3 regions of the Curtobacterium sp. PvP017 genome follow, and region 2 is predicted to be linked to each of the others. Evidence: predicted binding sites of a transcription regulator. Region 2 holds the regulator's gene; each other region holds the start of a gene.

What was found. Region 2 encodes HrcA, which represses chaperone genes, less so after heat shock. Its sites were predicted from a motif close to TTNGCACTCGNNNNNNNCGAGTGCNAA; they were not measured.
Region 1: the regulator HrcA is predicted to act here: its motif matches at 1,441-1,467, upstream of groL (chaperonin GroEL).
Region 3: the regulator HrcA is predicted to act here: its motif matches at 1,435-1,461, upstream of groES (co-chaperone GroES).

What each region holds. Positions count from the first base shown of each region.
Region 1 is NZ_JBSSCY010000002.1:700,460-703,731, forward strand. It holds gene ACVKXF_RS07410 (DUF3263 domain-containing protein) at 1-256, shown strand, start outside; gene ACVKXF_RS07415 (LytR C-terminal domain-containing protein) at 253-858, shown strand; gene ACVKXF_RS07420 (cold-shock protein) at 1,040-1,243, shown strand; gene groL (chaperonin GroEL) at 1,505-3,127, shown strand.
Region 2 is NZ_JBSSCY010000006.1:59,231-62,502, reverse strand. It holds gene hemW (radical SAM family heme chaperone HemW) at 1-525, shown strand, start outside; gene ACVKXF_RS12775 (DUF4870 domain-containing protein) at 553-960, opposite strand; gene hrcA (heat-inducible transcriptional repressor HrcA) at 1,049-2,071, shown strand; gene dnaJ (molecular chaperone DnaJ) at 2,121-3,233, shown strand; gene ACVKXF_RS12760 (16S rRNA (uracil(1498)-N(3))-methyltransferase) at 3,233-3,272, shown strand, end outside.
Region 3 is NZ_JBSSCY010000002.1:537,881-541,152, forward strand. It holds gene ACVKXF_RS06670 (DUF4190 domain-containing protein) at 1-212, shown strand, start outside; gene ACVKXF_RS06675 (class I SAM-dependent methyltransferase) at 205-1,395, opposite strand; gene groES (co-chaperone GroES) at 1,556-1,852, shown strand; gene rarD (EamA family transporter RarD) at 1,975-2,937, shown strand; gene ACVKXF_RS06690 (ABC transporter substrate-binding protein) at 3,060-3,272, opposite strand, start outside.

The DNA of each region.
Region 1 (3,272 bases), on a different contig from region 2:
CGTGCTGTCGTTCGAGCACGACCGGGCACGGCACGACCGCACGAAGGAAGCGGAGATCCGGGTCGAGTTCGAGATGTCGCCGGCGCGCTACTACCAGGTGCTGAACCGCGTGATCGACTCGCCCGCGGCACTCGCGTACGACCCGCAGCTCGTCACCAGGCTGCAGCGGCTCCGGCACGCGCGCACCAGCGCCCGGGCGACGCGCAGCTTCGTCGCGCCCGGCGGCGCTCCCGAAGGACGTGAAGAGGAACGATGAGCACCAGATTCCCCCGTGACCGGTTCGACGACGTCGCCGACGGCCCCCGGGTCGGCGCACACCGCGGTGCCCAGCGCCGCGGCCGTGGCTGGATCGCGTTCGCCTGGGCGGCACTCGCCACCGGCGTGCTCGTCGGCATCGGCGTGCTCGTCCTCGCACTCCTGAACGGCAGCTACTCGTTCAGCGGGTCGGACTCGCCCTCGGCGTCGACGAGCTCGTCGGCCACGTCGAAGCCGTCCGCGTCCGCCACCTCGAAGCCCTCGGCCTCCTCGTCGGCCGGTGCGGATGCCGGTTCCGGAGCGGCCGCGGCCACGCCGGCGCAGCAGGGCACGACCACCGTCGTCGTCCTGAACGGCACGACCACCTCCGGCCTCGCCGCCCGCGCCAGCGCCACGCTGACCGGTGCCGGCTGGCAGGTCGCCTCGACCGGGGACGCCGGCACGACCGGGTCGACGTCGACGATCGTGTACTACCAGCAGGCCGCGCAGGCAGCGGTCGCGCAGGGCATCGCGAAGCAGCTCGGGGTCACCGCCGTGCAGCAGTCGGCAGCGTTCCCGAACGCCGATGTGAGCGTCGTGCTCGGGGCCGACTACACCGGCTGATCCGCATTCCGCGGGCCCGTTCCGTCCGCATTTGTGACGGTCGTGTTTCGGGCACGTTGATTTCTGTCGGAATCGACGTGAAACAACGTCACACCTCTTGCCTGATCGGCGTGCTTCCAGCAGAGTCCCTTGCAGACGACGAACACGTCGTTCGCACAGCAGTACCAGGGAGCAAGAGATCATGGCCAACGGAACCGTGAAGTGGTTCAACGCTGAAAAGGGCTTCGGCTTCATCACCGTCGATGGAGGAGGCCAGGACGTGTTCGTGCACTACTCGGCCATCGACATGTCGGGTTACAAGGTCCTCGAGGAGGGCCAGGCAGTGGTGTTCGACGTCGGCACCGGGTCGAAGGGCCCGCAGGCGGAGGCAGTCCGACCGGCCTGACCACACGACACGCATCGTGAACGCGCCGTCCCGTCAGGGGCGGCGCGTTCGTCGTGCGTGGCCCGCGCCGCTCGGCGTGCGTGGCGGGCGGCCCGCGGCGGTGGTCGGGGTGCGCTGTTGGCGCAACGTGTGCTGGGAAGACGTGACGAGCCTCCAGATCGTGTTGCACTCGCACCGGGCGAGTGCCAGAATCGGCGTTGGCACTCGCTCACGTTGAGTGCCAGCACGACCCCACGACGTCCGGGAGGGACGAGAACTCACATGGCTAAGATCATTGCTTTCGACGAGGAGGCCCGCCGTGGCCTCGAGCGCGGCCTGAACCAGCTGGCCGACGCCGTGAAGGTGACGCTCGGCCCGCGCGGCCGCAACGTCGTCCTCGAGAAGAAGTGGGGCGCCCCCACGATCACGAACGACGGTGTCTCCATCGCCAAGGAGATCGAGCTCGACGACCCGTACGAGAAGATCGGTGCGGAGCTCGTCAAGGAGGTCGCCAAGAAGACCGACGACGTCGCCGGTGACGGTACGACCACCGCGACCGTCCTCGCCCAGGCACTCGTCCGCGAGGGCCTCCGCAACGTCGCCGCCGGCGCCGACCCCGTGTCGCTCAAGCGCGGCATCGAGAAGGCCGTCTCCGCCGTCTCCGACCAGCTCCTCGCCAACGCGAAGGACATCGAGACCAAGGACCAGATCGCCGCCACCGCGTCGATCTCGGCTGCAGACCCGACCATCGGCGCGCTCATCGCCGAGGCCATCGACAAGGTCGGCAAGGAAGGTGTCGTCACCGTCGAGGAGTCGAACACCTTCGGCACCGAGCTCGAGCTGACCGAGGGCATGCGCTTCGACAAGGGCTACCTGTCGCAGTACTTCGTCACCGACCCCGAGCGTCAGGAAGCCGTCTTCGAGGACGCCTACATCCTGATCGTCAACTCGAAGATCTCGAACATCAAGGACCTCCTGCCGGTCGTCGACAAGGTGATCCAGGCGGGCAAGCAGCTCCTGATCATCGCCGAGGACGTCGACGGCGAGGCCCTGGCCACGCTCGTCGTGAACAAGATCCGCGGCATCTTCAAGTCCGTCGCCGTCAAGGCCCCGGGCTTCGGTGACCGTCGCAAGGCCATGCTGCAGGACATCGCGATCCTGACCGGTGGCCAGGTCATCTCGGAAGAGGTCGGCCTCAAGCTCGAGAACGCGACGCTCGACCTGCTCGGTCGTGCCCGCAAGGTCGTCATCACCAAGGACGAGACCACGATCGTCGAGGGTGCCGGCGACGCCGAGCAGATCGCCGGCCGTGTCCGCCAGATCCGCTCCGAGATCGAGGCGACCGACTCCGACTACGACCGCGAGAAGCTCCAGGAGCGCCTCGCGAAGCTCGCCGGTGGCGTCGCCGTCATCAAGGCGGGTGCCGCGACCGAGGTCGAGCTCAAGGAGCGCAAGCACCGCATCGAGGACGCCGTCCGCAACGCGAAGGCTGCCGTCGAAGAGGGCATCGTCGCCGGTGGTGGCGTCGCCCTCATCCAGGCCGGTGCCGTCGCACTCGAGGCCCTCGAGCTCGAGGGTGACGAGGCGACCGGTGCGAACATCGTCCGCGTGGCCATCGACGCGCCGCTCAAGCAGATCGCGCTGAACGCCGGTCTCGAGCCGGGTGTCGTCGCCGCCAAGGTGCGCGAGCTCGAGTCGGGCTGGGGCCTCAACGCTGCGACCGGCGAGTACGTCGACCTCATCGCCGCGGGCATCATCGACCCGGCCAAGGTCACGCGCTCGGCGCTGCAGAACGCTGCGTCGATCGCCGGTCTGTTCCTGACGACCGAGGTCGTCGTCGCCGACAAGCCCGAGCGTGCCGCGGCCGCTCCGGCCGGCGACCCGACGGGTGGCATGGACTTCTAGGTCCGCTGTTCCGGAAGGGCCCCGCACGCTGCGCGTGCGGGGCCCTTCCGCGTGCGGGGGCGGGGCGCGTGTCCGTGCGGCGCACGTCCCCTCCCGTCCCGACACGTCCCGTCCCGCCCCGCCCCGTGAGGTTCCGAAATCTCGG
Region 2 (3,272 bases):
GGCCGCATGGTGGCCCGCGGCGAACTCCCCGCGCCCGACGACGACCTGGCCGCCGACATGTACGAGCTCGCCGACCAGGTGCTCGGTGACGCCGGCTACTCCTGGTACGAGGTGTCGAACTGGGCGCGCGGTGACGCGCACGCGAGTCGGCACAACCTGTCCTACTGGAAGGGCCACGACTGGTGGGGCGTCGGCCCCGGCGCGCACTCCGCCGTCGCCGGCACGCGCTGGTGGAACGTGAAGCACCCGGCCGCGTACGCGAACCGGGTGCTGTCCGGCGATTCGCCCGCCGCCGGCCGCGAGACCATCGACGACGAGACCCGGTACGTCGAGCGGCTGCTCCTCGCCGCCCGCGTCCGCGGGGAGCTCGCGACGAGCGAGATCCGCCAGGAGGCCCGTGGCCGGGTCGCGGGACTCATCGCACGGGGTCTCGTGGACGGGTCGGCCGCGGTGCGGGGACGGATCGACCTGACCCTGCAGGGTCGCCTGCTCGCCGACGCGGTGGTGCGGGAACTGCTCGACTGACCGGCGTCCGCCGGTCGCCTGCCGGCCCTACTGCTTGATGAACTCGATCGACAGGGGGTAGCGGTAGAACTGGCCCTGGTTCGCCGCGACGGCCGCCATGATGCTGAAGATCAGCGAAACGATCGCAGCGGCGAGGATGATCAGGAACCCGACGCCGAACACCGATGTGAGCGAACCGACGAAGTACGCGATCGCCATCGTGATGTGGAAGTTCAGGGCGACCCGGGTGTGCTCGCGGATGAAGCCGCCGCGATCGCGGAGGACCAGGTACGCCACGAGCGGCGCGACGACGGTGAAGAAGATCCCGCCGATGTGCGTGAGCGTTGCCCAGAGGCGCTGGTCCTCCGGGCTCATCGGCTGCGGCGGCGTGTACCCGCTCGGGTACTGGGGCCCGTTCGGGTTCTGCGGGCCACCGGGCTGCTGTCCGTAGGTCATGCCGGAAGCGTATCGGGGGTGCAGTCACGCGGGCGTAGGATCAGCAGTCGACACGTCCGAGTGCCAGATCGACCAGGAAGGAGCGCTCGTGGTCAGTGAACGCAGCCTCGAGGTCCTGAAGGCGATCGTGCGCGACTACGTGGCGTCCCGCGAACCGGTCGGCTCGAAGACGATCGTCGAGCGGCACGCCTTCGGTGTCAGTGCCGCCACGATCCGCAACGACATGGCCCTGCTCGAGGACGAGCAGCTCATCGTCGCCCCGCACACCTCGTCCGGTCGCGTGCCGACCGACAAGGGGTACCGCCTCTTCGTCGACCACCTGGCCGCGGCCCGGCCGCTGACGAGCGCCCAGCGGCACGCCATCGAGACCTTCCTCGGCGCCCCGAACGACCTCGACGAGGTCCTCGGCCGCACCGTGCGCCTGCTCAGCCAGCTCACGAACCAGGTCGCCCTCGTGCAGTACCCGTCGATGGTGCGCGCCCGGGTGCAGCACGTCGAACTCGTGCGACTCGGCGACGCCCGGCTGATGGTGGTGCTCATCACGGACACCGCCCGGGTCGAGCAGCGCGTCGTCGAGACCGACGTCGCGCTCGACGAGCCGCTGCTGACCGAACTCCGCACCGTGCTGAACGGTGCGGCCGTGGGGCTCCTGCTGCAGGACGTGCCCACCGCGCTCCGTGCGGTGCCGCAACAGCTCCGCCCCGAGGCCCAGACGCTCGGCGGGGTCGTCGTGGCGACCCTCATCGAGCAGGTCGCGGCGAACCGACAGGACCGCCTGCTGATGGCCGGCGCCGCGAACCTGGCGAAGAGCGAGCAGGACTTCTCCGGCGGCCTCTTCCCGGTGCTCGAAGCGATCGAGGAACAAGTCACCCTGCTCCGGCTGTTCGGGGAGATGCAGGTGGACGACATCGCGGTGGCGGCCAGCATCGGCGTCGAGAACGCCGAGTACGGGCTCGACGCGACGAGCATCGTCGCCGGCGGGTACCTCGCCGGTGGCGGCGAGGTGGCACGCCTGGGCGTCCTCGGACCGACCCGGATGGACTACGGCACGAACATGGCGGCCGTCCGGGCCGTCGCACGGTACCTGTCCAAGCTCCTGGGCGAACACTGATCGACTGCAACACCGACCGACCGACCGAACACAACCGACTGAGGGATACGTGGCAGACCACTACGACGTCCTCGGCGTCCAGCGAGACGCCTCCGATGCCGACATCAAGAAGGCCTACCGCCGCCTGGCGCGTGAGCTCCACCCGGACGTGAACCCGGCCCCCGAGGCCGCCGAGCGGTTCAAGGACGTCACGCACGCGTACGACGTCCTGAGCGACCCCGAGCAGCGGCGCCGGTACGACGCCGGGCCACAGGCCGACAGCCCCTTCGGTGGCGGCGCCGGCGGGTTCAGCGACATCTTCGACGCCTTCTTCGGCGGCGGTGGCGGCGGTGGCCGGGGCAGCGGTCCCCGCAGCCGTGCCGAGCGGGGGCAGGACGCCCTGCTCCGCATCGACGTCGACCTCGACGAGGTCGTCTTCGGGACCCACAAGGACGTCGAGGTCGACACCGCCGTCCTGTGCGAGACCTGTCACGGCTCGTGCTGCGCACCCGGCACGAGCCCGCGCACCTGCGACATCTGCGGCGGCTCCGGCAACATCCAGCGCCAGGTCCGCTCGCTCCTGGGCAACGTCGTGACGAGCGCCCCGTGCGGCACCTGCCGCGGCTACGGCACCGTCATCCCGAGCCCCTGCCCGACCTGCCAGGGTCAGGGCCGCGTCCGTGCCCGTCGTACGGTTCCGGTCGACGTCCCGGCCGGCGTCGACTCGGGCCTGCGCCTGCAGATGCCCGGCCAGGGCGAGGTCGGCCCAGCCGGCGGCCCCTCCGGCGACCTGTACCTCGAGATCCGGGTGCGGCACGACGACGTCTTCAGCCGCGACGGCGACGACCTGCTCGCCACGCTCGAGGTCGCGATGACCGATGCCGTGCTCGGCACCACCACGACGATCGACGGACTCGACGGGCCCGTCGAACTCGAGATCCGTCCAGGGGTGCAGAGCGCCGACGTCCTGGTCATCAAGGACCGCGGCATCACGAAGCTGCGCGGGAGCGGCCGCGGCGACCTCCGGGTCGGCGTGCAGGTCGTCACCCCGACGAAGCTGTCGCACAAGGAGCGGCAGCTAGTCGAGCAGCTCGCGAAGTCGCACAAGGCCTCGGCGCCGCAGCTCGCCCGGTTCCAGCAGGGCATGTTCGGCAAGCTCCGCGACCGCTTCTTCAACTTCTGATGGCATCGCTCTACGTCGTGGAGTCGCTCGACGGCGTCG
Region 3 (3,272 bases), on a different contig from region 2:
CCGGCGCGATCCTCGGCCACGTCGCGCTCGGCAAGATCAAGCAGAACGGCGAAGCCGGCCGCGGCCTCGCCCTCACCGGCATCATCGCCGGCTGGGTGATGGCCGGTGTCTGGCTGATCTGGATCGCCTTCATCATCTTCCTCGGCGTGATCGGCCAGAGCTCGTACTCCACCTACGACTACGACTCGGGCACCGGCGCCTTCATCAGCTGAGCCGCTCGCACAGGACCGCGCTGTGCCGCCCGTCCAGGCGGGTGAGCACGAGCGTGACCCGGCCGGTCCCGCGCAGCCGCAGCCGTTTGCGGAACTGCGCCGGATCGACGTCGACGCCGCGCTTCTTGATCTCCACGGTGCCGATGCCGTCCGCGGCGAGCCGCGCCGACAGGCGCTTCACGTCGAGCGGCATGGTGTCCAGCACCCGGAAGCCCTGGGCGAACGGCGTCGTCACGGCACGGTCCGAGGTCACGTACGCGATCCCGTCGGAGACCATGTGGCCGTCGAGGGCGCGTGCCAGGTCGCCGATGAGCCGTGCGCGGATGACGGCGCCGTCCGGCTCGTACAGGTAGGCGCCGAGCGGGCCCACCGCAGCGTCCTCGGAGTCGGCCGGGCCGGTCATCTCGGCGATGCCGTGCGCACCGATCACGGTGGCCGCTCGGCGGATCCCCGGCCGGGCGAGGGGCCCGAACCACAGCGCGAGTTCGACGACCTCGCGGTCGACGGAGGTCCACTGCGCCTCGGCGGTGTCGGGGATCAGGTCGCGGTCGATGCCGGGCCCGAGCTTCACGCCCGTCGGGGTGCTCGTCGCGGCGGCGAACACGGTGTCCAAGGACGGCGACCAGTCGTCGGGGTCGGCCAGGCGACGGGTGTCCGAGTGGCCGGAGGTCCGACGTGCGGGGTCCATCCAGATGCCGTCGACGCGGGAGACGTCGAACGCGGCCGCGTCGCCCAGTTCGACCCGTGCGTTCGGCCACACCGCGAGGTTGTGCGTCGCGACCGCAGCGGTGACCTCGTCGCGGTCCACCGCGGTGACGTCGAGGTCGAGCGCGGCCATCGCCATCGCGTCGCCGCCGATACCGCAGCCGAGGTCGGCGACACGCGTGAGCCCGGCCGCGGCGAAGCGCCCGGCGTGCTGTGCGGCGACCTGCAAGCGGGTCGCCTGCTCGAGTCCGGCCTCGGTGAAGAGCATGCGGGCGGCGAAGTCGCCGAACTTGCCACGGGCCTTCTGCCGGAGCTTCGCCTGGGTCAGGACCGCCGAGACGAGCTGCGGGTCGTGGCCTTCGGACCGCAGCCGGGACACCACCCGGACGATCTCGCCGCCGTCCGAGACGCCGGGGGTACGGTCGAGCAGGGCCATCCCGTCAGGGGTCAGCAGTGCGGCGAGTTCGGCGGCTTCCATGTCCCGATCCTCCCAGGTGCTGGATGTTCCCCTGATGTGCTGGCACTCGGATTGACCGAGTGCCAGTGTCCCCCTAGAGTTGGCGTTGGCACTCTCCTGTGCGTAGTGCCAACCCGGTTTTCATCTGTACCGAGTCCGTACCGAGAAAGAAGAGGTCACCGTGGCCGTCAGCATCAAGCCGCTCGAGGATCGCATCGTCATCCGCCAGGTCGAGGCGGAGCAGACCACCGCATCCGGTCTGGTCATCCCCGACACCGCGAAGGAGAAGCCCCAGGAGGGCGAGGTCGTCGCCGTGGGTCCGGGTCGCATCGACGACAACGGCAACCGCGTCCCGCTCGACGTCGCCGTGGGTGACAAGGTCATCTACTCCAAGTACGGCGGAACCGAGGTCAAGTACTCGGGCGAGGACCTGCTGGTCCTGTCGGCCCGTGACGTCCTCGCGGTCGTCGTCAACTGAGTCCAGTACTCCTCTCGGACGCCCCGTTCGGCCTGTCGGCCGGCGGGGCGTCCGTGCGTTCGGGGCGACCGGGAGGCCCGTGGTCCGTCCGGCGAGTCAGCGGTCGTTCCTAGGATGGTTCCGTGAGTGAACCGAGTCCGGCGCGACCCGTCCGCAGCGAGGCATCCGTCGGCGTGGTGCAGGCGATCATCGCGTACGGGCTCTGGGGCCTCATGCCCCTGCTCTTCGCGGCGATGGCCCCGGCCGGCGCGTTCGAGATCGTCGCCTGGCGCATCGTCTTCGGGCTGGTGTTCTGCGCGGTGGCGATCGCCGTCACCCGCTCGTGGCTCCGCACCCGCACCCTGATGGCGCAGCGGCGGGTGATGGCAGTGATGGGCCTGGCCGCGGTCCTCATCCTGGTGAACTGGACCGTGTACGTCCTGGCGACCACCACCGGCCACACCGTCGAGGCGGCACTCGGGTACTTCATCAACCCCCTGGTCACGATCGCACTCGGCGTCGTGGTCCTGCGCGAACGGCTTCGGCCGACGCAGTGGGCGGCCGTCGGAATCAGCGTCGTGGCGGTCGTCGTGATCGCCGTCGGCTACGGCCAGGTGCCGTGGATCTCGCTGGTGCTCGCGTGTTCCTTCGGCCTCTACGGCCTGGTGAAGAAGCGCGTCGGCGGCACGGTCGACGCGCTGAGCGGCCTCACGATCGAGACCGTGTGGCTGCTGCCGATCGCGGTCGTGGCGCTGGTCGTCCTCGGTGCGACGGGCCTCGGCGGCGGCGTGACGTTCACGGGCGAGGGCTGGGTGCACGTCCTGGTGACGGTGCTCACGGGGCCGGCGACGGCGGTCCCGCTCCTGCTGTTCGCGTCCTCGGCGCGGCGGGTGAGCCTGTCGACCCTCGGCTTGACGCAGTACCTCGCGCCCGTGATGCAGCTGCTCGTCGGTGTGGTGGTGCAGCACGAGGCGATGCCGCCCGCGCGCTGGTTCGGCTTCGGCATCGTGTGGTTGGCGCTCGTGGTGCTGACGGCGGACTCGTTCGCCGCCGCGCGGGCGTCCCGTCGCCGAGCGCTCGCACCTGCCCCGGCCGAGCCCGCCTGACGGGCGCACCCCGGGCCTCCCGTCCGCCCGTCAGCACGGCGCAGCTGCCCGCACGCGAAAGCGACAGTCCCCCGCGGATGACCCGCGGGGGACTGTCGCTTTCGTGGGGTGGAGCCGGTGCTCTACTTCTTGACCGCGCCCTGGATGGCGCTCTGGTAGACGGGCTTGTTGTCGCCGTCGAACTTGTAGATGCCGATGTAGGCGCTCGACGGGTCGTTGTTGTCGTCGAACGGACCGATGCCGGACGGGCCGGTGTAGTGGATGTCCTTGCCGTCGTCGAGGAGCGCGACGCACTCCTTGAACGTGGCGCACTCGGTGCCGCCGTCGGCTCCGGA